One region of the Pseudomonas sp. S2_A10 genome, then DNA from elsewhere that is predicted to be linked to it. Evidence: predicted binding sites of a transcription regulator. Region 1 holds the regulator's gene; each other region holds the start of a gene.
The links. The regulator sigma-54, encoded in region 1, starts transcription at its own class of promoters, with help from an activator protein. The targets are predictions, from matches to a motif close to ANTGGCATNNANNTTGCTNT.
Positions count from the first base shown of each region.

Region 2: a site for sigma-54 is predicted at 2,384-2,403, ahead of glnK (P-II family nitrogen regulator). Genes of this name have one in related genera too.
Region 3: a site for sigma-54 is predicted at 2,944-2,963, ahead of flhA (flagellar biosynthesis protein FlhA). Genes of this name have one in related genera too.
Region 4: a site for sigma-54 is predicted at 4,819-4,838, ahead of flgB (flagellar basal body rod protein FlgB). Genes of this name have one in related genera too.

Region 1 covers NZ_CP162773.1:2,911,174-2,918,296, forward strand. The annotation lists gene AB4N41_RS13050 (ZIP family metal transporter) at 1-329, shown strand, start outside; gene AB4N41_RS13055 (HPr family phosphocarrier protein) at 364-639, opposite strand; gene rapZ (RNase adapter RapZ) at 655-1,512, opposite strand; gene ptsN (PTS IIA-like nitrogen regulatory protein PtsN) at 1,515-1,979, opposite strand; gene hpf (ribosome hibernation-promoting factor, HPF/YfiA family) at 1,991-2,299, opposite strand; gene AB4N41_RS13075 (RNA polymerase factor sigma-54) at 2,373-3,863, opposite strand; gene lptB (LPS export ABC transporter ATP-binding protein) at 4,030-4,755, opposite strand; gene lptA (lipopolysaccharide transport periplasmic protein LptA) at 4,755-5,300, opposite strand; gene lptC (LPS export ABC transporter periplasmic protein LptC) at 5,287-5,859, opposite strand; gene AB4N41_RS13095 (KdsC family phosphatase) at 5,868-6,392, opposite strand; gene AB4N41_RS13100 (KpsF/GutQ family sugar-phosphate isomerase) at 6,392-7,123, opposite strand, start outside.
Region 2 covers NZ_CP162773.1:1,697,408-1,704,530, reverse strand. The annotation lists gene AB4N41_RS07910 (N-acetyltransferase) at 315-860, opposite strand; gene AB4N41_RS07905 (BRO-N domain-containing protein) at 1,055-1,567, opposite strand; gene AB4N41_RS07900 (accessory factor UbiK family protein) at 1,932-2,192, opposite strand; gene glnK (P-II family nitrogen regulator) at 2,587-2,925, shown strand; gene AB4N41_RS07890 (ammonium transporter) at 2,963-4,300, shown strand; gene AB4N41_RS07885 (secondary thiamine-phosphate synthase enzyme YjbQ) at 4,516-4,941, shown strand; gene sutA (transcriptional regulator SutA) at 5,043-5,369, shown strand; gene AB4N41_RS07875 (HAD family hydrolase) at 5,560-6,267, opposite strand; gene xerC (tyrosine recombinase XerC) at 6,264-7,123, opposite strand, start outside.
Region 3 covers NZ_CP162773.1:3,637,540-3,644,662, forward strand. The annotation lists gene AB4N41_RS16390 (Ig-like domain-containing protein) at 1-1,764, opposite strand, end outside; gene AB4N41_RS16395 (DUF6124 family protein) at 2,041-2,400, opposite strand; gene flhA (flagellar biosynthesis protein FlhA) at 3,023-5,152, shown strand; gene flhF (flagellar biosynthesis protein FlhF) at 5,164-6,504, shown strand; gene fleN (flagellar synthesis regulator FleN) at 6,621-7,123, shown strand, end outside.
Region 4 covers NZ_CP162773.1:377,982-385,104, forward strand. The annotation lists gene AB4N41_RS01735 (ribonucleoside-diphosphate reductase subunit alpha) at 1-792, shown strand, start outside; gene flgE (flagellar hook protein FlgE) at 1,811-3,145, opposite strand; gene flgD (flagellar hook assembly protein FlgD) at 3,177-3,905, opposite strand; gene flgC (flagellar basal body rod protein FlgC) at 3,921-4,364, opposite strand; gene flgB (flagellar basal body rod protein FlgB) at 4,368-4,778, opposite strand; gene cheR (protein-glutamate O-methyltransferase CheR) at 5,138-5,965, opposite strand; gene AB4N41_RS01765 (chemotaxis protein CheV) at 6,012-6,944, opposite strand; gene flgA (flagellar basal body P-ring formation chaperone FlgA) at 7,027-7,123, shown strand, end outside.

The sequences.
Region 1 (7,123 bases):
CGATGGGCATTGCGTTGCAGGATGTGCCGGAAGGACTGGTGATTGCTCTGGTGCTCGCCGGGGCGGGAATGTCGCGGGTCAGAGCGTTTCTGATCGGCGCGGCGTCGGGGCTGGTCGAACCGGTATTTGCGCTGCTGTGTGCGTGGCTCGTGAGTCTGGCTCAGGTGCTGCTGCCGCTGGGGCTGGCACTGGCGGCGGGGGCGATGTTGCTGGTGGTGACCCACGAAGTGATCCCGGAATCGCGCCGTCATGGGTATGACAAGCTGGCGAGTCTGGGCCTTCTGATCGGGTTTTGTCTGATGATGGTGATGGATACGGCGTTGGGGTGAATGGAGGCGAGGAACAGTGTCCCCGCCTCAAGGATTATTCACCTTCGTCGAAATACCTTTCGATCAGATCGACCAATGCGTCCATGGCTTCCTGAGCCTGTTCGCCTTCGGTGCTTAAATGGATCTTGGTGCCTTTACCCGCCGCGAGCATCATCATAGCCATGATGCTCTTGCCGTCGACAGTCGTTTCAGGTGTGCGTCCCACTCGGATCGTGCAGTCTGGATACTGACCCGCCACGCCGACAAATTTGGCCGATGCCCGGGCATGCAGGCCCAGCTTATTGATGATTTCGATTTCACGAGCAGGCATCGCGGTGTAAATCCTTTAGGTGAGGTCGCGGTGGCGAACCTGGACGTTCTTCAGGGTTTTCTGCAGGGCCTGACCCAGTCGTTCGGTCAGGTAGACGGAGCGGTGATGCCCGCCGGTGCAGCCAATGGCAATGGTGACGTAGGCGCGGTTGCTGGCGGCGAAGCGTGGTAGCCACTTGTTCAGGTAGGCGTAGATGTCCTGATACATTTCTTCGACATCCGGCTGCTGCGCCAGGTACTCGGCCACCGGTGCATCAAGGCCCGATTGCGCACGCAGTTCCGGTTTCCAGTACGGATTGGGCAGGCAGCGCACGTCGAACACCAGGTCGGCGTCGACCGGCATGCCGCGCTTGAAGCCGAACGACTCGACCAGAAACGCCGTACCGGGCTCCGGTTGATTCAACAGGCGCAACTTGATGGTGTCGCGCAGTTGATACAGATTCAGACTGGTGGTGTTGATCTTCAGGTCGGCCAGATCGGCGATCGGACCGAGCAGGGCGGTTTCGTCGTGAATCGCCTCGGCCAGTGAGCGATTGGCGTTGCTCAGCGGGTGACGACGACGGGTCTCGGAAAAACGCTTGAGCAGGGTTTCTTCATCGGCGTCCAGGTACAGCACATCGCACTTGATATGCTTGGCACGCACGTCTTCGAGCAACTCAGGGAAACGTGACAGATGGCTGGGCAGGTTGCGCGCATCGATCGACACGGCGACCAGCGGCTGCGCCAGTTCTGTGTGAATCAGCGCTCGCTCGGCCAGTTCCGGCAGCAAACCGGCCGGCAGATTGTCGATGCAGTAGTAGCCGTTGTCCTCAAGGACATTCAGGGCGGTACTTTTACCCGAGCCCGAACGGCCACTGACAATGATCAAACGCATGATTAGTGCCCGTTCTGCTCGTCCAGTACAACCTGGTACAAGGCTTCATTGCTCGGAGCGCTGCGCAATTTGTCGCGCACTTCCTTGCGGTCGAGCATGCTGGCGATCTGGCGCAACAACTCCAGATGCGCGTCGGTTGCGGCTTCCGGGACCAGCAGTACGAACAACAGGTCCACCGGAGCGCCGTCGATGGCGTCGAAATCGATCGGGGCTTCGAGGTGCAGCAGGGCGCTCACTGGCCCCGCGCAGCCCTTGAGGCGGCAGTGGGGAATGGCGATGCCGTTGCCAAAACCGGTGGAGCCGAGTTTTTCACGGGCGATCAGCGCCTCGAAGACATCCTGCATCGCCAGATCCGGCACTTCGCGGTGGATCAGGTTGGCAATCTGTTCGAGGGCTTTTTTCTTGCTGCCGCCCGGCGCGTTCACTTGGGAACGGCCGGGGGTCAGGATGGTTTCAAGTCGGATCATGGATAGGGGTGTTAACGACCGGTCGCGCCCTGGAGGAGGCTCTGGGTCTTTTCCTTATGCTTTTTGAGTTGGCGATCCAGCTTGTCGGTAAGTGAGTCGATCGCAGCGTACATGTCGGTATCTTCTGCGTTTGCGACCACTTCACTGCCGGGAATATGCAAGGTGGCTTCGATCTTCTGTTTCAGCTTTTCGACGCACATCGTGACCTGCACGTTGGTGATCTTGTCGAAATGTCGCTCCAGTCGCTGGAGTTTTTCCTCGATGTAGGAACGCAGAGGTTGGGTCACTTCCAGTTGGTGTCCACTGATGTTGACTTGCATACAGCTTCTCCTTCGTTGCCAGTGCATAAAGCGGCAGGCCGAAAAGCCTGCCACTGGAACGCTGTAACGTGGCTTACATCAACCGCTTGCGTTCGCTCGAAGGCGCGATTCCGAGGGATTCGCGGTACTTGGCGACGGTGCGGCGAGCCACCTGAATGCCTTGTGCCTCCAGTAAACCAGCGATCTTGCTGTCACTCAACGGCTTTTTCTGATTTTCCGCAGCGACCAGTTTCTTGATGATCGCGCGGATCGCCGTGGACGAGCATTCGCCGCCTTCGGAGGTGCTGACGTGGCTGGAGAAAAAGTATTTCAGCTCATAAATACCGCGCGGGGTATGCATGAATTTTTGTGTGGTCACCCGGGAAATCGTCGATTCGTGCATGCCGACCGCTTCGGCGATGTCATGCAATACCAACGGCTTCATTGCTTCGTCGCCGTATTCGAGGAAGCCGCGCTGATGTTCGACGATCTGCGTGGCCACTTTCATCAGGGTTTCGTTGCGGCTCTGCAGGCTCTTGATGAACCAGCGCGCTTCCTGCAACTGGTTGCGCATGAAAGTGTTGTCGGCGCTGGTGTCGGCGCGCTTCACAAAACCGGCGTACTGGGCGTTGACGCGCAGGCGAGGCACCGATTCCTGGTTCAGCTCGACCAGCCAGCGCTCGTTGTCCTTGCGCACGATCACGTCGGGAATCACGTATTCGGCTTCGGTCGACTCGATCTGTGAGCCGGGACGCGGATTGAGGCTCTGCACCAGTTCGATGACCTGGCGCAGCTCGTCTTCCTTGAGCTTCATGCGCCGCATCAACTGGCTGTAATCGCGGCTGCCGAGCAGGTCGATGTAATCGGCGACAAGCCGCTTGGCCTCGGTCAGCCACGGCGTCTTCGCGGGCAGCTGGCGCAATTGCAGCAGCAGGCATTCGCTGAGGTTGCGGGCGCCGATACCAGCGGGCTCGAATTGCTGGATGCGATGCAGGACGGCTTCGATTTCGTCGAGCTCGATGTCCAGTTCCGGATCGAACGCTTCAAGAATTTCTTCGAGTGTTTCGTCCAGATAGCCCTGATTGTTGATGCAGTCGATCAGGGTGACAGCGATCAGGCGATCGGTGTCGGACATCGGCGCCAGGTTCAGTTGCCAGAGCAGATGGCTTTGCAGGCTCTCGCCGGCGGACGTGCGGGTGGTGAAATCCCACTCATCGTCATCGCTGCTGGGCAGGCTGCTGGCGCTGGTCTGGTAAACGTCTTCCCAGACGGTATCCACTGGCAGTTCATTGGGGATGCGCTCGTTCCAATCGCCATCCTCGAGGTTATCCACCGTCGGGGCGGTTTCCTGGTAGGAGGGTTCCTGGATTTCGGCGGGCTTCTGTTCGGCGTTGTCGGCCAGCGGATCGGCGTTGTCGAAGTCGTCGCCTTCTTCCTGGCGCTCGAGCATCGGATTGGATTCCAGAGCCTCCTGGATCTCCTGTTGCAGGTCCAGGGTCGACAATTGGAGCAGGCGGATGGCCTGTTGCAGCTGCGGTGTCATCGTCAGCTGCTGGCCCATTCTCAAGACTAGCGATGGTTTCATGGCAGGGGCTTAACACCTTATTCGCCGGCGCTTTGCGCCATCCACTACAGGGCGCCGAAGCGCCAAACTTAAGCAAATTATATGCCTGAAACTGAAGTGTTTGCCTAGAGCGCTGTAACAATTAAAGCGGATAAATGCGCCTTGAATCGATACAGCGCTGTCGCGCTTACAGGCGGAACTCGTGACCCAGATACACTTCCTTGACCAGATCGTTGGCCAGGATGGTCTCGGCATCGCCTTCAGCGATCAGTTGACCGTCGTTGACGATGTAAGCGGTTTCGCAAATGTCCAGCGTCTCACGCACGTTGTGGTCGGTGATCAGCACACCGATGCCCTTGGCCTTGAGGTGATGGATGATCTGCTTGATGTCGCCGACCGAGATCGGGTCAACGCCGGCGAACGGTTCGTCGAGCAGTATGAATTTCGGTGCCGTCGCCAGGGCGCGAGCGATTTCCACCCGGCGGCGTTCACCACCGGACAGGCTCATGCCGAGGTTGTCGCGGATGTGGCTGATGTGGAATTCCTGCAGCAGGCTTTCCAGCTCCTTGCGACGACCGGCCTTGTCCAGCTCCGGGCGGGTCTCGAGGATCGCCATGATGTTGTCGGCGACCGACAGTTTACGGAAGATCGACGCTTCTTGCGGCAGATAGCCGATACCGGCCTTGGCGCGGCCGTGCATCGGCTGGTGGCTGACGTCCAGATCATCGATCAGCACACGGCCCTGATCAGCCTGCACCAAGCCGACGATCATGTAGAAGCACGTCGTCTTGCCGGCGCCGTTCGGGCCGAGCAAGCCGACGATCTGCCCGCTGTCGATCGACAGGCTGACGTCACGCACGACCTGGCGGCTTTTATAGGCCTTGGCCAGGTGCTGAGCTTTCAGAGTTGCCATTACTGGGATTTCTCTTCGGTTTTCTTCTTCGGCTGGATCACCATGTCGATGCGCGGACGCGATTCGGTGACCTTGCTGCCTGTGGCGCGACCGGCGCTGGCCAGCTTCTTCACGGTGTCGTAGACGATTTTTTCGCCCTGGGTGACGTTGTTATCCTTGTCGATAACCTTGGCCTTGTCGATCAGCACCACCCGGTTCTGCTGGGCGTGGTATTGAATCGTCACGCCGTAGCCCTTGACCGGGTTGGCGTCGCCCTGGGTCTGCAACTGCTCGAAGTAAGCCAGGTTGCCTACCGAGGTCACCACGTCGATGTCGCCATTGGGCGCGCGCGTCATGGTCACGGTGTTGCCTTTAACGATCATCGAGCCCTGGGTAATGATCACGTCACCTTTATAGGTGGCGATGCCATTCTTGTCGTCCAGTTGGGCGTCGTCGGCCTGAATGCGGATAGGCTGCTGCTGATCGTTCGGCAGGGACCAGGCGCTCGCGCTTCCCAGTGCTGCGCCCAGACTGAGCAAAATAGGGAGGGTTTTAACGAGCCTCATACTGTCCTCTTACGTTCGATTGCAGGTGTATCCTGCTGTCCTTCAGGTACGCTTTCATTCCGACGCCAGTCGATACGCCGCCAGCGCCCTCGATTCTAACGGGTTGCGCGGTCTGCGCATATTCTTGCTGCGGGAACACGGTCATGCGGGTGCTGGTGATCAGGGTGCCGCGCTGTTTCTCATCGGTGCGCTGTACGCGGACCGAATCGATCAATTCAACTTCGGTGCCGCCCGAATTCACTTCGCCGCGCTCGCTGGTCACGTGCCACGGGAAGTCGGTGCCGCGGTACATGTTCAAATCAGGCTTGGTTACCAGAGTGACATCGGTGGCCTTGACGTGCTCGGCCTTGTCGGAGGTCATCTCGTACTGCACCTTGCCGTCGGGCAGGTACTGAATGGTGTGCGTGTTGGTCGCGTACCAGTCGATCGGATTCTCGGCGGCCGAGACCGGCGGCTTGTCGAGGAAGCGCTCCGGGCTGATGTTCCAGTAGCCCACCGCAGCGAAAATCGCCGCGATGCAGCCGAACAGCAGGAAATTGCGAAACTTTTTGCTAAACATGGTCAGGCTCACAGGTACGCGGCGTTGGCCGCTTCGAGGCGGCCCTGGGCGCGCAGGATCAATTCGCAGAATTCGCGGGCGGCACCTTCGCCGCCACGGGCGCGGGTAACGCCGTGGGCGTGTTCGCGGACGAAATCGGCAGCGTTGGCCACCGCCATGCCCAGCCCTACACGGCGGATCACCGGCAAGTCTGGCAGATCGTCACCGAGATAGGCGACTTCTTCATAGCTTAGGCCCAGTTGCGCGAGCAGACCGTCGAGTACCACCAGTTTGTCCTCGCGCCCCTGAAACAGATGCGGGATGCCGAGGTTTTTCGCGCGGCGCTCGACCACCGGGGTCTTGCGACCACTGATGATCGCCGTCTGCACGCCGGCATTCATCAACATCTTGATGCCCTGGCCGTCGAGCGTGTTGAAGGTCTTGAACTCGCTGCCGTCTTCGAGGAAGTACAGGCGCCCGTCGGTGAGCACACCGTCGACGTCGAACACTGCCAGTTTGATCGCTTTGCCGCGTTGCAGCAGATCGTTGCTCATTACATGACTCCTGCGCGCAGCAGATCGGAGAGGTTGAAGGCGCCGATCGGGCGATCCTCCTCGTCGACGACTACCAGGGCGTTGATTCGATGGTCTTCCATGATTTTCAGGGCTTCGGCGGCGAGCATGTCGGGCCGGGCGGTCTTGCCGTGTGCAGTCATCACCTGGTCGATGGTGGCGCTGCGGATGTCGATGGCGCGATCCAGCGTGCGGCGCAAATCACCGTCGGTGAAGATCCCGGCGAGCTTGCCATCGGTCTCAATAATAGCGGTCATGCCCAGACCCTTGCGGGTCATTTCCATTAGCGCGTCCTTGAGCAGGGTACCGCGTTGTACCTGCGGCAGCTCCTGTCCTGCGTGCATGACGTTTTCGACTTTCAGCAGCAGGCGACGGCCAAGGGCACCGCCCGGATGCGAGAACGCGAAATCTTCAGCGGTGAAACCACGAGCTTCCAGCAGCGCCACGGCCAGGGCATCGCCCATGACCAGTGCGGCCGTGGTCGAAGAGGTCGGTGCCAGATTCAGCGGGCAGGCTTCGTGCTCGACATGCACATTGAGATTGACCTCGGCAGCCTTCGCCAATGACGACTGTGGATTGCCGGTGACGCTGATCAGCTGGATACCCAGGCGTTTGATCAATGGCAGCAGCGTTACGATTTCGTTGGTCGAGCCGGAGTTCGACAGGGCCAGAATCACATCGTCGCGGGTGATCATGCCCATGTCGCCGTGGCT
Region 2 (7,123 bases), 1.2 Mb from region 1:
CTCGTCGGATTCTGAACCCATGGTTGCAAAGCCAGGAGCTAAAGAATCGCTGCGACTACTCCTCCAAACACAAAAAAGGCGTCCTATGGACGCCTTTTTATTTTTGACTCAGGATCTTCTACCGGCCAGCGGGCCGCTTGGCTCAAGCTCTGGCCCACACGTAACAGCAACTTCAATAAATCGCCGTTGGTTGGCTGACATATCCCCAGCCAACCGGAGTGCTTCGAGATGTAGTTCAACAATCTGAAGAAGCTTTGCCTTTCGCTTTTTTGGGCTCATACGCACCTCGTACGATTGGGTTGTTGATTTCGATGTTATTGACCGTTCACAGAAATGACAAGCCGGTTGGTATGGTCGAATTCGAACCCCAGTTTCCGGTAGTAAAAGACAACATTCGGATCAGGATCCTGAATTTCGATTTCTTTGCATCCTAGCGCTCGCGCATAGTGATCTGCGACAAGCAGAGCAATCGGCGCGATCCTGCCGCGAAGCGGGTGCGCCCTGTCCGGATGCCCTTCCAACAGAATAATCTTTAAGCAGATAGAGCTTGCGCGCGGGGTCGCATAGCACATGCCGCAAAGAATCTGTTTGAACCATATCGCCAAATCCAGACCTTTCGCATCTTTACTTTTCCAGTCTGCAACGTCATCCCAAGGGAAAATTGTTGGCCCCTCCCAGAGAAAGTATTGCTTTATCGCTGCTGGGGTAATTGGCTCAAACTTGACCGCTGCTGCATCAATATTTGGGATTCTCGGGGCAATGTTGTTTATAAAGAATTTGTAGGCGATCTTTCGCGAGTTTGATCTGAATGTCTGGTTGCGAAGATCCGTTGCTTTGCCTTTTCTTCTCATTGTTTTCATCTGTTTGGATCTGGTCGCAGAAGATAGCCAGCAGAGAGGGGGCAGCGAAATCAGACGTGGGGGACGCGTTTTGTAGGACGTTACTTCTGTGAGTGGAGGATTTCGGAGTAGGGGGGCGAGTTAACGAAGACACAAAACAGGTCATTTCAGTGATATCACTGAAATGACCGTTGGTGAGGTTGCAGCGCAAAAATTCAGATCAATTGCAGAGCCTTTCTCCACCATGAGTTCACAACCGTGCGGTTTGCTTGTTCTCGCTCCGTCACCATGTGTGGTACATCCTGCAACCGTATCCACGGCTGGTTATTCCAGTGCAGCAAACTCAACGTCATGTCCGGCCAACTGAGCAAGCTGAGATGTGGGCGTTCGCTTGTGCTGGGGAGTTGGGCGTCGCGCAGGGTGGGGATGACTTGGTGGGTGAGCCATTCGCGCAGCGCTCGGTATTCGGGACAGTAGTGGTAGACGAGGAGGGCGTAGATGCCTGATTCGCTGATCAGCAGGGTGTTTTCGATCTGGTTGTGGATCAGGGTTTTGCGGGTTTGGTATTGGTCGGGGTCGAGTTTTCGCAGCATGCGTTCGTTGAGGTAGATGTGCAGCAGGCGGCTCAGGTCTCGGGCGCAGAACCAGGGTTGGTTCTGAATGAGGAGTGCGTTGAGGGGGAGTTTGTGGCGGGTGAAGATGCTAGGTGTCAGGTAGTTTTCGTCCATGGTTCAGTTCTCGAATTCAAGTGAAGAAAACTGCTTCTGTTCGTCGCCAAACGAAAAGGGTGGCAGCTATGCGCGGGTTGGCGAACCGGTGAATTCGAAACCGGCAGACCCTGAGGTCTCCCACGCAAAGCCGCCATAACTCGTTGAGAGAAAAAACCTCTGTGTGAGTTTAGTTGCATTGCGTCAAATTCGATCCAGGTCGCCAAACCCGGTGCTGAACATTCAGCATCGGATGAGCTTAGAAACCTGGGCTTTTCGGCGCAATCGGACGGCGGTGGTGCAGGTTGTAGGACGTTGCGGGGATGGTTGAAGGGCTGAAGATCAAAAGATCGCAGCCTTCGGCAGCTCCTACAGGGGACGCGAATTATTCAGCGGGCGGTGTCAGCTTCGCTTCCATCTCGGCAACCTTGGCTTCGAGGCTTTCGAGGCGGGCGCGAGTACGCGCCAGCACTACCATCTGACTATCGAACTCTTCCCGGCTGACCAGATCGAGTTTGCTGAAGGCACTTTGCAGCAGCATTTTGAACTGGCTTTCGATCTCGGCTTTCGGCAGCGGGGTGTCGCCGCTGAAGAGGCGGGAGGCGGTGCCGCTCAGGGCGTCGAGGAAGTCTTTGGGCGCGAGCATGGGAAATGTCCAGGAAACAATGGCCGGCAGTGTATCACGCAGTGTCTATAGTCAATCCCGTTGCACGGATGCACGCTTTTCGCGCAGGGGGACGGACGGTGGCGCACCGTTGTTGTGCGTATCGGCAAAAGCTTTTCTGCCCGAGCGCTTGCAACAGGTGCCAAGCGATTGAAATGCAGGGTTTTTGCCGAGCTGGCAAGGTTTCTGCTTAGTCACCCTCGACCCATGCACTGATGCAGTCGCTGTGACGAATGCAGTGCGGCAGACGAAGCGGGGAGTTTCGTCTGATGCGGTTAGCTGGCGTCAACGATGCGTTACAAAGCCAGGCACTGCGCTTAGACTTGAGACGGGTTTGTTTTCCTGGGGCAAGTCCACCAATTCGGGAGAGAGTTTCATGAAGCTAGTCACTGCCATCATCAAGCCGTTCAAGTTGGACGACGTGCGCGAGTCGCTGTCCGAAATCGGCGTGCAGGGCATTACCGTCACTGAAGTCAAAGGCTTCGGCCGGCAGAAGGGTCACACCGAGCTGTATCGCGGCGCGGAATATGTGGTCGATTTTCTGCCCAAGGTGAAAATCGACGTGGCCATCGACGACAAGGATCTGGATCGGGTTATCGAGGCGATAACCAAAGCGGCCAACACCGGCAAGATCGGTGACGGCAAGATCTTCGTGGTCAATCTGGAACAGGCGATCCGCATCCGTACCGGCGAAACCGATACCGACGCGATCTAAGCGCTGCCACAAACCCAACGCCCCAGGAGAAAACAATATGACTCTGCGTAAATTCGCAGGGCTAGGCGCCCTGTTGTCCATCGTAATGCCCGGCATCGCCATGGCGGCAGACGAAGTGGCAGCGCCAGTCCTCAATTCCGGCGACACCGCCTGGATGCTCACCTCGACAGCGCTCGTGCTGTTCATGACCATCCCCGGCCTGGCGCTGTTCTACGGCGGTATGGTTCGCTCGAAAAACATTCTTTCCGTGCTGATGCAGTGCTTCGCCATTACCGGTCTGATCAGCATCCTGTGGGTCATTTATGGCTACAGCATTGCCTTCGACACCACCGGCATGGAGCAGGGCGTCGTCAACTTCAATTCGTTCTTCGGCGGCATGGGCAAGGCGTTCCTCGCCGGTGTCACGCCTTCGAGCATCACCGGCCCGGCGGCGCTGTTCCCTGAGGCGGTGTTCATCACCTTCCAGATGACCTTCGCGATCATCACCCCGGCGCTGATCGTCGGTGCGTTCGCCGAGCGTATGAAGTTCTCCGCGATGCTGATTTTCATGGGCATCTGGTTCACGCTGGTTTATGCACCGATCGCGCACATGGTCTGGTCCGGTAACGGCGGCCTGATGTGGGACTGGGGCGTGCTCGACTTTGCTGGCGGCACCGTGGTGCACATTAACGCCGGTATCGCCGGCCTGGTCGCGTGCCTGGTACTGGGCAAGCGCAAAGGCTTCCCGACCACACCGATGGCTCCGCATAACCTCGGCTACACCCTGATGGGCGCGGCGATGCTGTGGGTCGGCTGGTTCGGCTTCAACGCTGGTTCCGCTGCTGCCGCCAACGGCACTGCCGGTATGGCCATGCTGGTTACTCAGATCGCCACCGCCGCTGCGGCACTGGGCTGGATGTTTGCCGAGTGGGTCACCCACGGCAAGCCAAGCGCACTGGGTATTGCTTCGGGTGTGGTCGCCGGTCTGGTCGCGATCACTCCGGCCGCTGGCACTGTAGGCCCGATGGGTGCACTGGTGATCGGTCTGGCCGCAGGCGTGGTGTGCTTCTTCTGCGCCACCACCCTGAAACGCAAACTCGGCTATGACGACTCCCTGGATGCCTTCGGCGTGCACGGTATCGGCGGTATCCTCGGCGCGATCCTCACTGGTGTGTTTGCCGCACCGGCACTGGGCGGCTTCGGCACCGTGACTGACATCGGCGCGCAGGTCTGGATTCAGATCAAAGGCGTCGGCTTCACGGTGATCTACACCGCGATCGTGACTTTCATCATCCTCAAGGTGCTGGACGCCGTCATGGGTCTGCGCGTAACCGAGGAAGAAGAGTCGGTCGGCCTCGATCTGGCACAACACAACGAACGCGGCTACAACCTGTAAGTACGCGCGATAAAAAAACTGCCCGGTTCGCCGGGCATTTTTTTGTCCGGGATTTGTCATTCAAGGTGCGGCTGAAAGGATTTTTCTTACGGCTTTGGTCGTCTTTACGACGAGGCTTTTTCTGCGGGCAATCGCTTACATCGCTGCAGGAATATTAGGGCCTTTGTTTTTTTTCAGAGCACGCTAGAATGCGCCCCGAACGAGCGGAGAACTGTATGTGGCAACAGACTCTGATAACCCTGCGGGCAAGGCCCCGGGGCTTTCATCTGGTGACGGACGAGTTGCTCGCAGGCTTGCCTGAACTCAAGGCCTGTCGGGTCGGTCTGTTGCATTTGTGGCTGCAGCACACGTCGGCATCGTTGACCATCAACGAGAACGCCGATCCGGCAGTTCGTCGCGACTTCGAACGATTTTTCAATCGTCTGATCCCACAAGGAACAGACGGCTACGAGCACAACGACGAAGGCCCGGATGATCTCCCGGCGCACTTCAAGGCCAGCGTGCTCGGTTGCCAGGTCAGTCTGCCGGTTGCGGCAGGGCGGCTGGCACTGGGTACCTGGCAAGGGATTTATCTGGGCGAGCACCGTGATCATGGCGGTGCCCGTAAAGTCCTCGCCACCTTGCACGGTGAACAGGCATGAGCCGCTGCCGGGCAGCGGCAGAAGATTTTTCAACGGCGGCTTCGACAGCCGCCAAAGCTGGTCTATAACTAATCTGCTTTTGGCAAGTCATGAGGTAGAACATGAGCGACGATGATCTGGAAAACGACGACCTCGAAGTAGGCGACGAAGACGAGGCCGAGGAAGGCCTGGAAGCGGCAGCGGAAGACGTTACCGAAGACGATGGCGGTGACGACACGCCGGCCCCGGCTGCCAAAGGCAAAGCCAAGGCTGCGGTCTCGGTCGACGAGTTGCCGAGCATCGAAGCCAAGAACAAGGAGCGCGACGCCCTGGCCAAGGCCATGGAAGAATTCCTTGCGCGCGGCGGCAAGGTGCAGGAAGTGGAGGCCAACGTGGTCGCCGATCCGCCCAAGAAGCCGGATAACAAGTACGGCAGCCGCCCTATCTGAGGCGCGTCGCTCGCTTGCTGAAAAAGCCCGCCGTCGCTGCGGGCTTTTTTATGCCTGAAATAAATCCGTTGAAAGCAAATGCAGTCCTCTGTGGGAGCGAGCCTGCTCGCGAAGAGGGCATGTCAGCCGACATACATGTTGAATGACACACCGCATTCGCGAGCAGGCTCGCTCCCACAGGGTTTGTGGATTATTTCGAGGTGGCATTCCAGCGGGAGAGGACGACGGGCAATTCGGTCAGGCTGCGAATTTCCGCATCCGGCAAGCGCTCCGCCTCCCAGACCTTGCCTGTCGGGTTGAACCACACCGCGCGCAACCCCGCCTGCTGCGCCCCGGCGATGTCATCGCCGGGATGATCGCCAACATGCACCGCCGCTTCAGCACCCACACCACCGCGCTGTAACGCTTCATGAAACAGCCGTGCATCCGGTTTGGCGATGCCGATGTCTTCGGCGCACAAGGCGAACCTGAAGTAATCCGCCAGCCCCAGCCGGCGCACGTCGGCATTGCCATTGGTGACCACGCCGAGGGCGTAATGATTGGCGAGCAGCTCCAGCAGCGGCTCGACCTCCGGGAACACCTCGATCTGATGCCGCGCATGCAGGAACACTTCAAAAGCCTTGTCAGCCAGCTCCGAGGCCTCGCCGTGGGCATATCCGGCTTCTTCCAGCGCATGGAACAGCACACGTCGACGCAGCGCGCTGATGCGGTGCTTGAGCCCCGGTTCGCCCGCCAGCACACGCTCGCGAATCGACCACAAATGCTCCACCGGCACCGCGCCCAGACCCGAGGCATGTTCGCTCAGCCATTCGCGCAACACGGTTTCGGCGCTGGCGATCACCGGAGCGGTGTCCCACAGGGTGTCGTCGAGGTCGAAGGTGATCAACTGAATGCTCATGAATCATCGCCTTTCATGCGTTTGGCCCGGGGATGGGCGCTGTCGTAGATCGCCGCCAGATGCTGGAAGTCGAGGTGGGTATAGATCTGTGTGGTTTTGATATCGGAGTGGCCGAGCAATTCCTGCACCGCGCGCAGATCCTGCGAGGACTCGAGCAAATGGCTGGCGAAGGAGTGCCGGAGCATGTGCGGGTGCAGGTTCTGCCCCAGTTCGCGCTCGCCAGCCAGTTTGACCCGCACCTGAATCGCGCGCGGGCCAAGGCGTCGGCCCTGCTGGCTGACAAATACGGCATCGTCTGCCGGGTTGGTCATTGCGCGTAGCGGCAACCAGTGTTCGAGGGCTTCGCGGGCCTTGGCGCCGACTGGCAGCAGCCGGGTCTTGCTGCCCTTGCCGAGCACCTGAACCATGCCGTCGGCGAGGTCGAGTTGATCGAGATTGAGCCCGGTCAGCTCGGACAGGCGCAGGCCAGAGGAATAGAACAGCTCCAGAATCGCCTGATCGCGCCGGGCGAGAAAATCGTCCTCGACCGCACCTTCCAGCAGCTGCAATGCGCGATCGGTATCAAGGGTTTTCGGCAGGCGTCGTTCGCCTTTCGGCGGGGCCAGGCCGGTGGCCGGGTCGTGGTCGCACAGGCCTTCGCGATTCAAGTAGTGATAGAGCCCGCGCACCGCCGAGAGCAGGCGGGCGAGGCTGCGCGAGGACTGGCCTTGCGCATGCAACCGGGCGATCAGGCTGCGCAGGCGCTGGATATCCAGCGCGGCCCAACTGCCGATGTTCTGCTTGATGCACCAGCCAAGGACTTTATCGAGGTCGCGGCGATAAGCCGACAGGGTGTGCGGCGACACCTGTCGCTCAC
Region 3 (7,123 bases), 730 kb from region 1:
TGGAATTATAATGAGAGTGAGGATTAACGTCGGAAGCATTATGGTCGGAATGCCGTTGCTTGAGGCAAATTCTACCCATGCTTTAATTTGAATCTCTTCGTTGTCCTTAAGTTTATTGAGCTCGCTTCTTGATAGGCTCTCTATAAAACCGTGTTCGATATTTTCCGCAGTGATTTGATGGTTGGTCAGAAGCTCGATTGTATGGGGGGTGCCAGAGTTGTCGACTCCAATGCACTGTAGATTAATAATCTGATCCGTCGAAATGCCAGTCCAGTGATCTAATGTCACTTCCGCATCGCCCGTGAAGCTGTTTAAGTTTAACGTTTTATTATCCTGTGCCTGGGTCACGTTCGGCGTTGGCAAGCGGGGATCTGCATCAGCGATAATCCTGACATCAAAGCCGGCTATTGCTGATGCCCCGGCCGGTTGTCCAGCGCGAATCAAATCCCACCGAAACTCAATCGCCTTGCCATGCCAAGCCGCCAGAAACGCAGCGCTCAATGAAATCTCTGCAATCCCACCAACAAAATCCACCACCGGAAACGGCGGCGCACCGGCCGGCGCGTTCACCTGGACGAATTGAGCCTTATCGTCTTTCTCTGCTGCGAAGCCTGTTATCTGAAGCTTCACTCCATCCGGATTAGCCAAAACGTCAATCGGCACAGTAGGCGGGGTCAAGGTTGGGGGTGGCAGGACAAGTTGCAGGCCAATGACGGTATACACCTGATACGGAAACTGCGTGGCGCTAGCGAAGTCATTGCTCTTGTCCTCCGATACCCAGAATTCCAGTTTCAACAGCGATCCTTCTTTCAATTCTTTCAGAAAAGCTATGAGCAGCGGTTTATCCCAGAACCCCTGACTGACCCAGGTCGCATTCACCTTGTGGGTGTCACCATTCCAGAATTGCAGGACGTGCGCCGAGCCGTCGGGTTTCTGGCCGGTGAGCTTCAGCCACACCTGCTGACCGACCTGGATTCCCGTCCAGTTGCGTGCTCGTAGCGTGGCGTCCTGGCCCCTCAGTGCGGCCACGTCGAGCATGCCGTCCACGGCCTCAGCGATTATCGGCGAGTTGTACACCTTCTGATTGGCGGTGATAGTGATCGGGGTCGTCGCCGACTCATTGTTGTTGGTCAATTGATCGCGCACCCTGGCGAAGACCGAATGGGTGCCGTCGCCTATCAACTGCAATTCTGCAGCCGTCAGGGTGTGGTTGAGCGGGCTTGTGGGGTTGGGAAATGTGATGCTCCAGGTGCCTATGGTGAGCGTGACCGTGTCGTGAGGCCGTGAGTAACCGACGGTGATCGTGATGACTGCCGTCTGCCCCGGTGCGACGCTGGGTGGATGGCTGACGGTGACGGTAGGCGCCGGGTTGTTGTAGAGCAGCTTGAGTGTGGGTGAGTCAGCGTCGTTACCGCTGGCTCGGGTCACTCTGTAGCGGACATCGTTGACACCGTTTGTGAACCAGCTCGCCGGCACGTGCAAAAGAATGCGTTCCTGCTCCTCACCGGGATAGATGGTTTTGCTGATGCCGGTGTTGACTCCGTTGACAAAAATAGTCACGACGTCATAAGCCGCCATGACCCAATTCCGCAAGCCGGTTATGGGGTCGATGACAAGTTCGACCCCAGATGGAGTGAATGCCGAGAGAGGAAGGCCACCATCAGCAGTACCTGGAGGCAGCACCGGTGTTATCCATTGCGGGGGGTACACGGGATACAAGGCCAGGGCAGCGTTGGCTTCGGTTGAATGGACTTGAACGCTCATTCTGTTCTCCAGGAACAATGGCAGGCAAGGTTCATCACAACGCAGAACGAGGCGCCCGTCACCTGTCAGATCTGACAGGTGGGGACGGTTATCCGACCAATGGTATCGCTGAAGGGGTGGGCGCTCCTGCGCCGCCGAGAGGCCTAGCTCGCGCAAGCTGCACTCGACAGGATCTTCAGCCGCTGCAAGATTTGCATCCAAGAAGATCAAAATGTGGGAGCGAGCTTGCTCGCCAAAAGGCCGGCTCTCTCACTCGAATCACTCAGCCGAACCGCATCATCCAGGCAACTCCAGATTATCCAGCACCCGATTTACCGCCAGTTCCCCGAGCATGATCAACTGCGCGATGCCCATCAGCGTTCGGCGCTGCGATGGTTTCACCAGCCCGGCGAATTCCTGGGCAATGGTTTTGGCCGAGGCGAGGGTTTCGCAGGCGTTGGCCAGCAGGTCTTCGTTTTTCGTGTCGGCGGTGACGGCGTACATGGCGCGGGGACTGAAGGGCGGTGGGGTCGAGCCGGGTGGGCAGAGGTAGTGGTCGAGGGCGCGATCGGCGGCTTCGTGAAGTTTTTTTGAGTCGAGGGATTCGTAGGGGGAGGTGGGGTCGGATTCGGGCGGGTTGGGTGTTGGTTTGATCATGGTGAAGCTCCTTTGAAGTGGAGCCGCTACAACCTGTCGCTAAACAGGGAGGGTGGCGGCTGTACGCGGGTTAGCGAACCGGTCAAAGGCACCCGGCAGACCCGAAGGTCTCCCGCATACAGCCACCATGACGAAATCGCGAACATACAGATCCGCAACGAAGCCTGGAACGCTGATGCACCTTTGACTTGAGTTCGAGTCGCTAAACCCGATCGCTGATTCGTCAGCGACCGGACCACGATAGAACTCGACCCCAAAGCGCACAAGCCGGCGGATTCTGGCTTGGCTGTAGGCTATGGCGCAAGGATTTGTAGCCTTGAGACCGTGTCTGGAGGTGTCTTTTAAACAGCTTCGTTTAAATCGACAAAATGCGCCGCATTCGATGGCCTCTTCGCGAGCAGGCTCGCTCCCACAGGGGCCGTATTCCAAATGTCCGATTGGGAATGCATGTCAAACTGTGGGAGCGAGCCTGCTCGCGAAGGGGTCAGCCCAATCAGCCGATAAATCCCAAGTAAAACCGCTCTATTTCATTCCCCGGCAAAAGTTGGAAAGCTTCTTGCAATAGCCGCCCTGCGCCCGTTCGGGGCGTCAAAAGTTTGCTTTAAAGGAACGGGGAAAAACGGTGGATCGCACTCAGTTATTCAATACAGCACGCACCAACGTTGCCGACCTCAGTCGAGGCAATCTGGGCGTGCCGTTGTTGCTGCTGGTCATGCTGGCGATGATGATGTTGCCGGTACCGCCGTTCCTGCTCGACGTCTTCTTTACCTTCAACATTGCCCTGTCCATCGTCGTCCTGCTGGTCTGCGTGTACGCGCTGCGGCCGCTGGATTTCGCCGTGTTCCCGACCATTCTGCTGGTGGCGACGTTGCTGCGACTGGCGCTGAACGTGGCCTCGACGCGGGTGGTAATGCTCCACGGTCAGGACGGCCACGCCGCTGCCGGTAAGGTGATTCAGGCGTTCGGTGAGGTGGTGATCGGCGGTAACTACGTGGTCGGTATCGTGGTCTTCGCGATCCTCATGATCATCAACTTCGTCGTGGTGACCAAGGGTGCCGGGCGGATTTCCGAGGTGAGCGCGCGCTTCACCCTCGATGCGATGCCCGGCAAACAAATGGCGATCGACGCCGACCTCAACGCCGGCCTGATCGACCAGAATCAAGCCAAGTCGCGCCGTCAGGAAGTCGCCCAGGAGGCGGAGTTCTACGGTTCGATGGACGGTGCCAGCAAGTTTGTCCGTGGTGACGCGATCGCCGGCCTGCTGATTCTGTTCATCAACCTCATCGGCGGCATGGCCGTGGGTATCTTCCAGCATGGCATGAGCTTCGGCGACGCGGGCAAGGTTTACGCCTTGCTGACCATCGGTGACGGTTTAGTGGCGCAATTGCCATCACTGTTGTTATCTACAGCAGCGGCGATCATGGTGACCCGTGCGTCCGGCTCGGAAGACATGGGCAAGCAGATCAACCGCCAGATGTTCGCCTCGCCGAAAGCGCTGGCCGTGGCCGCTGGTTTGATGGCGGTGATGGGTCTGGTGCCGGGCATGCCGCACTTCTCCTTCCTGAGCATGGCGGCGCTGGCTGCGGGCGGCGCGTACCTGTTCTGGAAAAAGCAGAACGTTGCCAAGGTTGTGGCGCTGGAAGAGGTCAAGCGTCAGCAGGAACTGCTGCCGTCGCCGGCCCGCGCCATGGAAACCAAAGAACTGGGCTGGGACGACGTGACGCCGATCGACATGATCGGCCTGGAAGTCGGCTATCGCCTGATTCCGCTGGTGGACCGCAATCAGGGTGGGCAATTGCTCGCGCGGATCAAGGGTGTGCGCAAGAAGCTCTCGCAGGATCTGGGCTTTCTGATGCCGACCGTGCATATCCGCGACAACCTCGATCTGGCGCCGAGCGCGTATCGGCTGACGCTGATGGGCGTGATTCTCGCCGAGGCCGAGATTTATCCGGATCGCGAACTGGCGATCAACCCGGGGCAGGTGTACGGCTCGCTCAACGGGATCAACGCCAAAGATCCGGCTTTCGGCCTGGAGGCGGTGTGGATCGAAATCAGCCAGCGCGCCCAGGCGCAATCGCTCGGCTACACCGTGGTTGACGCCAGCACCGTGGTCGCCACGCACTTGAACCAGATTCTGTACAAGCACTCCAGTGAGCTGATCGGCCACGAGGAAGTGCAGCAACTCATGCAATTGCTGGCCAAGAGCTCGCCGAAACTGGCGGAAGAGCTGGTGCCGGGCGTGGTTTCGCTGTCGCAGTTGCTCAAGGTTCTGCAAGCGCTGCTCGCCGAGCACGTGCCGGTGCGCGACATCCGCAGCATCGCCGAAGCGATCGCGAACAACGCCGCGAAGAGTCAAGATACCGCCGCGCTGGTCGCCGCTGTGCGGGTCGGCGTATCCCGTGCAATCGTCCAAAGCATTGTAGGCACTGAGTCCGAGCTGCCTGTAATCACATTGGAACCAAGGTTGGAACAGATATTGCTCAATAGTCTGCAGAAGGCAGGACAAGGCTCGGAAGAGGGCGTTCTGCTGGAGCCGAGCATGGCCGAGAAGCTGCAACGTTCGTTGATCGAAGCGGCCCAGCGTCAGGAAATGCAAGGCCAACCGGTGATCCTGCTGGTAGCAGGCCCGATTCGCGCGATGCTCTCGCGTTTCGGCCGCCTCGCAGTGCCAGGGCTGCATGTACTGGCCTACCAGGAAGTACCGGACAACAAGCAAGTGACCATCGTTGCGACAGTAGGGCCCAACGGCTGAGGTAGTGGTTTATGCAAGTTAAGCGTTTTTTCGCCGCCGATATGCGTCAGGCCATGAAGCTGGTTCGCGATGAGCTGGGCGCTGATGCCGCCATCATCGGCAACCGCCGCATCGCCGGCGGCGTCGAGTTGACGGCGGCTCTGGATTACAAATTGTCGGCGCTGGCGCCACGGGTTCCAAACATGGAACTCGAAGACGAGCTGCGCAAGACCCAGTCGCGCATCGTCACCGCCCAGGCCGAGCTGAGCCTGCGTGGCGAAGCCGACGGCAACACCAATCAGCAGTTGTTCGCCGGGCTGCCGTTGACCGCAGGCCTGCCGCTGACTGCTGCCGAACCGCTGAGCGAGCCGACCTACGCCGCACCGACGCGCCCGGCCGCAGCGCCTGCGCAGGCCTCGGCGGGTGTCGATCCGCGTGCACTGGATTCGATGCGTTTTGAATTGAACAGCTTGCGCGAGCTGATGGAAGTGCAGCTCGGCACCCTGGCCTGGAATCAGCTGCAAGGCAGCCGTCCGGCCCAGGCCAATCTGTATCGCCGTCTGCAGCGCATCGGCCTGTCCGGCCCGCTGTCGCGCGATCTGTTGGCGATGATCACCGATATCGAAGAACCCCGTCAGGCTTGGCGCATGCTGTTGGCCCACCTGGCGCGGATGATTGCCGTGCCGGAAGTCGAGCCGCTGGAAGAGGGCGGTGTGATTGCCATGGTCGGCCCCGCCGGCATGGGCAAGACCACCACGCTGGCCAAGCTCGCCGCGCGTTATGTGCTCAAGTACGGCGCGCAGAACGTTGCACTGGTAAGCATGGACAGCTTCCGCATCGGCGCGCAGGAACAATTGAAAACCCTCGGGCGCATCCTCAACGTGCCGGTAACGCACGTCGATCCGGGTCAGTCGCTGGTGCAGGCATTGGATCCACTGCTACGCAAACGCGTAGTTTTGATCGATACTGCCGGCCTGCAAGCCAGTGATCCGGCGTTGCGCATGCAGCTTGAGAGCCTGGCCGGGCGTGGCATTCGCTCAAAAAATTATCTGGTCCTGGCAACCACCAGCCAGAAACAGGTTCTAACCGCCGCTTATCACAGTTACAAGCGTTGCGGGCTGGCCGGCTGCATCCTGACTAAACTGGATGAAACGGCCAGTCTCGGCGAAGTGTTGAGCCTGGCGATCAGTCATGAATTGCCGGTCGCGTACCTGACCGATGGCCCACGGATTCCGGATGATCTGCATCTGCCGCGTCGTCATCAATTGGTCAGCCGCGCCGTCAGCGTGCAAATGCAGGAAGAACCCAGCGAAGAAGCCATGGCTGACATGTTCGCTGATATCTATCACAGCCCGACCAAGCAGGTTGGCTGAGGTAATCATGAACAGTTTTTGTACCTACATCGATGGTCTGCCACGCATTGTTCCGATCAGGAACGCGCAGCCAGTAATGTGGCCTCCGTCTATGCAAGACAAGGTAAAGAAATAACATGGGCAGCATGCATCCCGTACAGGTGATCGCGGTGACCGGCGGCAAAGGTGGCGTCGGCAAGACTAACGTGTCAGTGAACTTGTCGCTGGCGCTGGCAGAGCTTGGCCGTCGGGTCATGCTGCTGGACGCCGACCTGGGCCTGGCGAACGTCGACGTTCTGCTGGGGCTGACACCCAAGCGCACACTGGCCGACGTTATCGAAGGCCGTTGCGAACTGCGCGACGTGCTGTTGCAAGGCCCGGGCGGGATTCGCATCGTGCCGGCGGCCTCCGGCACGCAGAGCATGGTGCACTTGAGCCCGGCGCAACACGCCGGCCTGATCCAGGCGTTCAGCGACATCGGCGACAATCTCGACGTGCTGGTGATCGACACCGCTGCGGGTATTGGTGACTCGGTAGTCAGTTTCGTACGCGCCGCCCAGGAAGTGTTGCTGGTGGTCTGCGACGAGCCGACTTCGATCACCGATGCTTACGCGCTGATCAAGTTGCTCAACCGCGATTA
Region 4 (7,123 bases), 2.5 Mb from region 1:
TGCGACCTGGCCGACGAGCGCGGCGCCTACGAGACGTTCAACGGTTCGCTGTGGTCCAAGGGCATCCTGCCGCTGGATTCGCAACAGATCCTGATCGAACAGCGTGGCGAGAAGTACATCGACGTCGACCTGAAGGAAACCCTCGACTGGGCACCGGTTCGCGCCCGTGTACAGAAAGGCATCCGTAACTCGAACATCATGGCCATCGCACCGACCGCGACCATCGCCAACATCACTGGCGTTTCGCAGTCGATCGAACCGACCTACCAGAACCTGTACGTGAAATCGAACCTGTCGGGCGAATTCACCGTGATCAACCCGTACCTGGTTCGCGACCTGAAGGCTCGCGGTCTGTGGGACTCGGTGATGATCAACGACCTGAAGTACTACGACGGTTCGGTGCAGCAGATCGAGCGCATTCCGCAAGAACTCAAAGAGCTCTATGCGACCGCGTTCGAAGTGGACACCAAGTGGATCGTTGACGCCGCCAGCCGTCGTCAGAAGTGGATCGACCAGGCCCAGTCGCTGAACCTGTACATCGCCGGCGCATCGGGCAAGAAGCTCGACGTGACCTACCGCATGGCCTGGTACCGTGGTCTGAAAACCACCTACTACCTCCGTGCCCTGGCCGCGACCAGCACCGAGAAGTCGACCATCAACACCGGTAAGCTGAACGCTGTTTCCAGCGGCGGCAACCACGGCGACGATTCGGTTCTGGCCGCTCCGGCAGGTCCGGCGCCAGTGCCAAAGGCCTGCGCGATCGACGAGCCGGATTGCGAAGCTTGCCAATAAGCTGAGCTGAGATCAGGCGTTGCGAGACGCCTGGGATCTCGAGACAAAAGAAAACCCCCGACAGACTTCAGGTTTGTTGGGGGTTTTGTTTTTTGGCGGCCTTGGCGGCCTCTGGGCCGACCAGGCTCTTGGGGTTTTGGGTGAATATCCGTTTTCTCGGTGCTGCGGCTGGCGGTTTCGCTCTTACAGCGAGTCACCTTTTTCAGACGCCAAAAAGGTAACCCAAAAGGCTTTGCCCCGGCGTACGGCCCGCTCGCTGGAGCTCGGGGTACCTTCGTTACGGGACCGTTCCGGGCGCAGCGGCTCCGGTTGGCTTCGCTGCACCTACACTCGCTGTGTACGACTGCGTCGTACGGTCGCTGCGCTCCCACCCCCGGATCGATCCCGTAACGAAGCCTGCCGAAGGGGCAAAAGATCAAAAGCCGGATCAAAAGCCAGAGCAAAAGCAAAAGCAAAAGCCAGATCAAAAGATCGCAGCCTTCGGCAGCTCCTACAGTTGGATTGGGTACCACTTCAAGAACAGGTCGGCTGACAGGCCGCCTTCGCGAGCAAGCTCGCTCCCACAAAAAGGCAAAAGCAGCGCAGCTGCCCGCGGCGAAGCCGCCCCACTCAACAATGAGCGCAAGCTCGAGTGCTCTTGATCTTGATCCACCGGCGACGTCGGAAGGCTGAGCGGAGGGATTGATCCGGGCGTGGGAGCGCAGCGACCGTCTGGCGCAGCCAGACACAGCGGAAGGAGGTGCAGCGAAGCAAACCGGAGCCGCTGCGACCGGATCGATCCCGCAGCGAAGGAACCCGAGCCTGCGAGGGCCGAACGCAGGAGCTAGCGTTTTTTGCTTACTTTTTTAGGCGCTTGTAAAAAAGTAAGTCGCCGTCAGGCGAAACCGCCAGCAGCCGCTACCGAAGCAACGGATATTCACCCAAAACCCAACAGCCTGGTCGGCCCAAAGGCCGCCACGGCCCCAAAAAAAAAGCCCCTCAAAACCGAGGGGCCCAAAAAACCAGTCAGAAACCCGAATCAGGTCATCTGAATAATGGTCTGCATAATCGTGCTCTGCGTCGAAATGGTCTTGGCGTTCGCCTGATAGTTGCTCTGACCCTTGATCAGATCAACCAGCTCATTGGTCAGGTTAACGTTCGACTCTTCCAGCGAGTTGGACACCACCTCACCCAACGTACCGGTCTTCGGCGCGTCGTAGCCTGGAATACCCGAAGCGAACGTCTCTTTCCAGCTAGTGCCACCGACAGCCTGCAAGCCCTGCTCGTTGGTGAAACTGGCCAGTGCAACCTGACCAATCGCCTTGCTCTGGTTGTTGCTGAAGTTGGCGAACAGCGTACCGGTGCCGTCGATGGTCAGGTTAGTGATCTGGCCAGTGGCGTAACCATCCTGAGTCGGGATCGTACGCGAGGTATCAGCGTTGTACTGAGTGGTGTTGGCCATCGAGATGGTCACGCCATTCGGGTTCGCTGCCGCGCCGTTAGGCGTAAACACGCCATTGGTCACAGTGCCCGGCACCCAGCCGGTCATCTTCAGATCGCTGCTGATGATCGGGTTGGCTGGATCCGCCGGGTTAGGCGTGCTCACCTGAACCAGCTTGCCGGAGCTGTCGAACGACAATGTCGAGGCAACCGGCGCAGTGGTCACAGGGTTGCTGCCGGTAGCGTCCGGGTTACGGCCATCGACCAGGGTGTAAACCTTCCAGGTGTTCCCGCCAGTCTTGACCATGTACTGGTCCATGACGTGGGCGTTGCCCTGGGTGTCATAGATCGGTGTGCTGAAGGACTTGGTGTAAGTCTCAGGCTTCGACGGATCAAACTTGACGGCGCTGGCGCCGGTATCAACGATCACTGGCGAAGACGAATTGAGGTTGATGCTCGAGGTCACCGCAGAAGACGACTTCGGCGCCAGGTTCGAAGTGTCGATCTTCAGATCGGTCAACACGCCGTTGATGATCTTGCCGTTGGCATCCACACCGTAACCCTGCAGACGCGAGGTGTAGTCGGTGTTGGTGATGTAACCGGCGTTGTCGACCTTGAACGTACCGGCACGGGTGTACGAAATCGAGCCGTTGTTGCTCATGGTGAAGAAACCGGAACCGTTGATGCCCATGTCCAGCACGTTGCCAGTGTTGTTGATGTCACCCTGGGTGAACTGCTGGGAAACGTTGGCCAGGCGCACGCCGTTGCCGATCACTTTGCTGCCGCTGCCCAGACGAGTCGACGAATAGACGTCTTCGAATTCTGCGCGCGAGGATTTGAAACCGGCGGTGGCGACGTTGGCGATGTTGTTGCCGGTTACGTCGAGTTGTTTGTTGGCGGCATAGAGACCGCTAAGGCCGATGTTAAAAGACATGTTCCACTCCTTCGTGCCGGGTTAGTCGGCTCTATATACCAATGGTTTGTACTTTGGACAGGGCAACGGTGCCCTTGCCGGCCAGGTTGAGCATCAGCTCGCCACCGGTCTGGCTGATCGTCACGCTGTTGACGGTCGCTGGCAGGTAAGTCGCCAGGTCGGTCGCGGTGCCGTTGATCGGTGCGTTGGCCTTGAACGTGTAAGTGCCGACCGGAACCACGGTGCCGGCGGTGTCCTTGCCGTCCCAAGTGAAGCTGGCATCGCCGGCAGCGCGGCTGCCCAGGTCGATGGTGCGCACGGTTTTGCCGTCCTTGTCGGTGATCGTCACGGTGCCGCCGGCAATCGACGAAGGCACGGTGACCGAACCGGTCAGGCCTTTGCTCGGGTCATCGAGCTGGGCGGTGTTGGTCTGCACGATCACGTTGCGACCGACCAGCGACGACGCTTGCAACGCCTGCGACGAGTTGTAGTTGCCGGCAAGGCCACTGACAGTGGAGTTCAGCGTGGTGATGCCTTCAAGGCTGCTGAACTGCGCCAACTGCGCGACGAAGGCGCTGTTGTCCTGCGGGTCGAGCGGATTCTGGTTTTTCAGCTGGGTGACCAGCAATTGCAGGAAAGCATCCTTGCCCAGCGCCTGGCCGCCGGTGGCACTGTTGGTCGCCGAAGCGATGCCGCCCGACGTCGTGCTGCTGGCCTTCTTCGACGAGTTGGCCAGGATGTCGTTCATGCTCAGGCTGCTGGTGGTATCCGTAACGCTCATGGCAGTCGCCCCTTATTACTGACCGAGGGTCAGTACCTTCTGCATCATGGTTTTGGCGGTGTTCATCATTTCCGCGTTGGTCTGGAACGAGCGGCTCGCGGAAATCATGTCAGCCATTTCTTCCACCACGTTGACGTTCGGGTAGTAGACGTAGCCCTTGGCGTCGGCGGCCGGATGGTTCGGCTCGTAGCGCGCTTCGAGGTTGCTCTGGTCTTCGACGACGCCGAGCACCTGCACGCCCTGCCCGGCCGCGTCCTGGTTCTGGAACAGCGAATTGCTGCCGCCGGCCTGGCCGCCCTGGAACATGGTGGCGAACACCGGATGACGGGCGCGGTAGGTCTGGTCGATGCTCGACGAAACGGTTTCGGCGTTGGCGATGTTCGAAGCCACGGTGTTCAGACGCGTGGTCTGCGCGCTCATGCCGCTGCCGGCAATGTTGAAAACGCTGGACAGGGACATGGATTATTCTCCGCGCAGGGCTGACACCAGCCCTTTGAATTTGCTGTTGAGCAAGGTGAAGCTGGCCTGGAAGCCGACAGCGTTTTCCGCGTAGTTCGACTGTTCCAGTTGAGCGTCGACGGTGTTCTGGTCGATCGAAGGCTGCATCGGCGTGCGATACATCAGCGACTCGTCGCCGTTGCCCAGCCCTTCAGCCTCGATGTGCCGGCTGTTGGTCATGTTCAGGGCAAAGTGGCCGCCGGTCTTGGTCTTCTCGGTCTGTGCTTCGAGCACTTTGGAGAAATCCAGATCCCGCGCTTTGTAGTTCGGGGTGTCGGCGTTGGCGATGTTGTTGGCCAGCACTTCGGCACGCTGGGCGCGGAAGCCCAATGCCTTTTCGTGAATGCCCAGCGCTTTGTCGAAGCTGATGCTCATGTCGGGAACCTTCAGGTGACCGGTTTTTCGTATCTGAGCTTTAGCAAGCGCCGTGCCAAATGAACAAAGCCCCGTATTCCGGGGCTTTGCGCCTGACAGGCAAAGCGGCAATGCCAGAAAAGCGGCAACCGGTTACCGCCGGATGCCGCTTTTCTGCCGCTTGCCGTCGTTGCCAGGTCAGCGCAGATCCCTGTGGGAGCGAGCCTGCTCGCGAAGGCGGCGTGTCAGGCGCCAACTGTCTTATGGACAGACCGCTTCCGCGAGCAGGCTCGCTCCCACAGGGGATTCGTGGAAAATAATTCGGGCATAAAAAAAGGAGGCCTTTGCGGGCCTCCCGTTTTTGTATCAGCGCAAACCGCTTATTTCGCCTTGTAAATAATCCCCGGGCTGCACTGAACCATCTGGTAATGATCCGGCAATCCGTTCAGCGCTTCCGAAGCGCCAAGGAACAGATACCCGCCCGGCTTCAACGTGCTGTGAATGCGCAACAGGATGTCCTTCTTCACTTCGGCAGAGAAGTAGATCAGCACGTTGCGGCAGAACACGATGTCGAACTTGCCCAGCGCCGCGTAGCTGTCGAGCAGGTTGAACGAGCGGAATTCCACCCGGCTCTTGATCGGCGCCTTGACCACCCAGCGCCCCGGCCCTTTCGGGTCGAAGTAGCGTTGCAGGCGTTCCGGCGACAGACCGCGACCGATCGCCAGGCTGTCGTACTCGCCGGTCTTGCAGTTGTTGAGCATCAGGCCCGACAGATCGGTGGCAACGATCTGCACACCCATCTTCAACTGACCCAGGTTGCTGCGCTCGAACTCGTCGATCGACATCGACAGCGAGTACGGTTCCTGTCCCGACGAGCAGGCCGCCGACCAGATCCGCAGACGCTGGTTGGGGCTGGCCTTGATCGCTTCCGGCAGTACCTTGTTCTTCAAGACTTCAAACGGATAGGTGTCGCGAAACCACAGGGTTTCGTTAGTCGTCATGGCATCGACCACCTGCTCGCGCAAACCGCTGCGCGGCTGGGTCTGGATGCGCTGCACCAGCTCACCCAGGGACTTGATGCCTTGCTGCTCCATCAGTTTGTTGAGACGGCTCGAGACCAGATACTGCTTGTTTTCACCGAGCAGAATGCCACAGGCTTTTTCCAGGAAGACCCGGAACTGTTCGAAATCCAAATTACCCGTAGACAATGATGCCGCCTCTTAAATCGTGTTGACCGCCAGGGACAGAAGGTCCCTAGCTGATATCTGCTGCTTTGATCCGGTCGACTACCCGGGATGCGAGGTCATCAGGACGGAATTTGGCCAGAAAGTCATCAGCACCGACTTTCTTCACCATCGCCTGATTGAATACCCCCGACAACGAAGTATGCAGGATGATATGGAGCTTTTGCATGCGTGCGTCGCCGCGGATTTCCGCCGTCAGGGTGTACCCGTCCATCTCCGGCATCTCGATGTCGGAAATCATCATCAGGAACTCTTCTTCCGGCTTCTTGCCCTCGTCGACCAGCTTGCGCAGGTAATCCAGCGCCTGCTTGCCGTCGTTCAGCGCCACCACTTCGACACCGATGGTCTGCAGACAACGCGTGACCTGCTTGCGCGCCACCGACGAGTCATCGACCGTCAGCACCCGCAGCGACAATGCCTTGGTCTGCGTCTCGACATCGACCACGCCCACCGAAATCGCTTCCGGCGTCGGCGCCACTTCGGCCAGCACCTTCTCGACGTCGATGATTTCGACCAACTGGTTGTCGACCCGCGTCACAGCGGTCAGGTAGTGATCGCGACCGGTACCCTTGGGTGGCGGATGGATCTCTTCCCAGTTCATGTTGACGATGCGCTCCACCGAGCGGACCAGGAAACCCTGGGTCTTGGTGTTGTACTCCGTGATGATCACGAACGGACTGTTCTTGTCTTTCAACGCACCGGAGCCCGTTGCCATTGCCAGATCCAGGATCGGAATGGTCGCTCCCCGTATATTCGCTACCCCGCACACGACAGGACTGGATTTGGGCATCAACGTCAGCGACGGGCATTGCAACACTTCCCGTACCTTGAACACGTTGATCCCATAGAGCTGCGGCCCGTCGAGACGGAACAACAGCAGCTCGAGGCGATTCTGCCCTACCAGTTGCGTGCGCTGGTTCACCGAATCCATTACACCAGCCATGCCCAGACTCCTACACCAACGCCAAGTGTTGTTGCGACGCACATTCATTGCTAAACGGCACGGCGCTTGCTTTTTAACTCGTATGAACGCTCAAACGACATTTTCCCGACGCCTGACATCTTCCCTTCGCAAAGGGCTTTGCGCGGTGTCCGCCGTTTGCTGCTTGCTTGCTGGCAGTC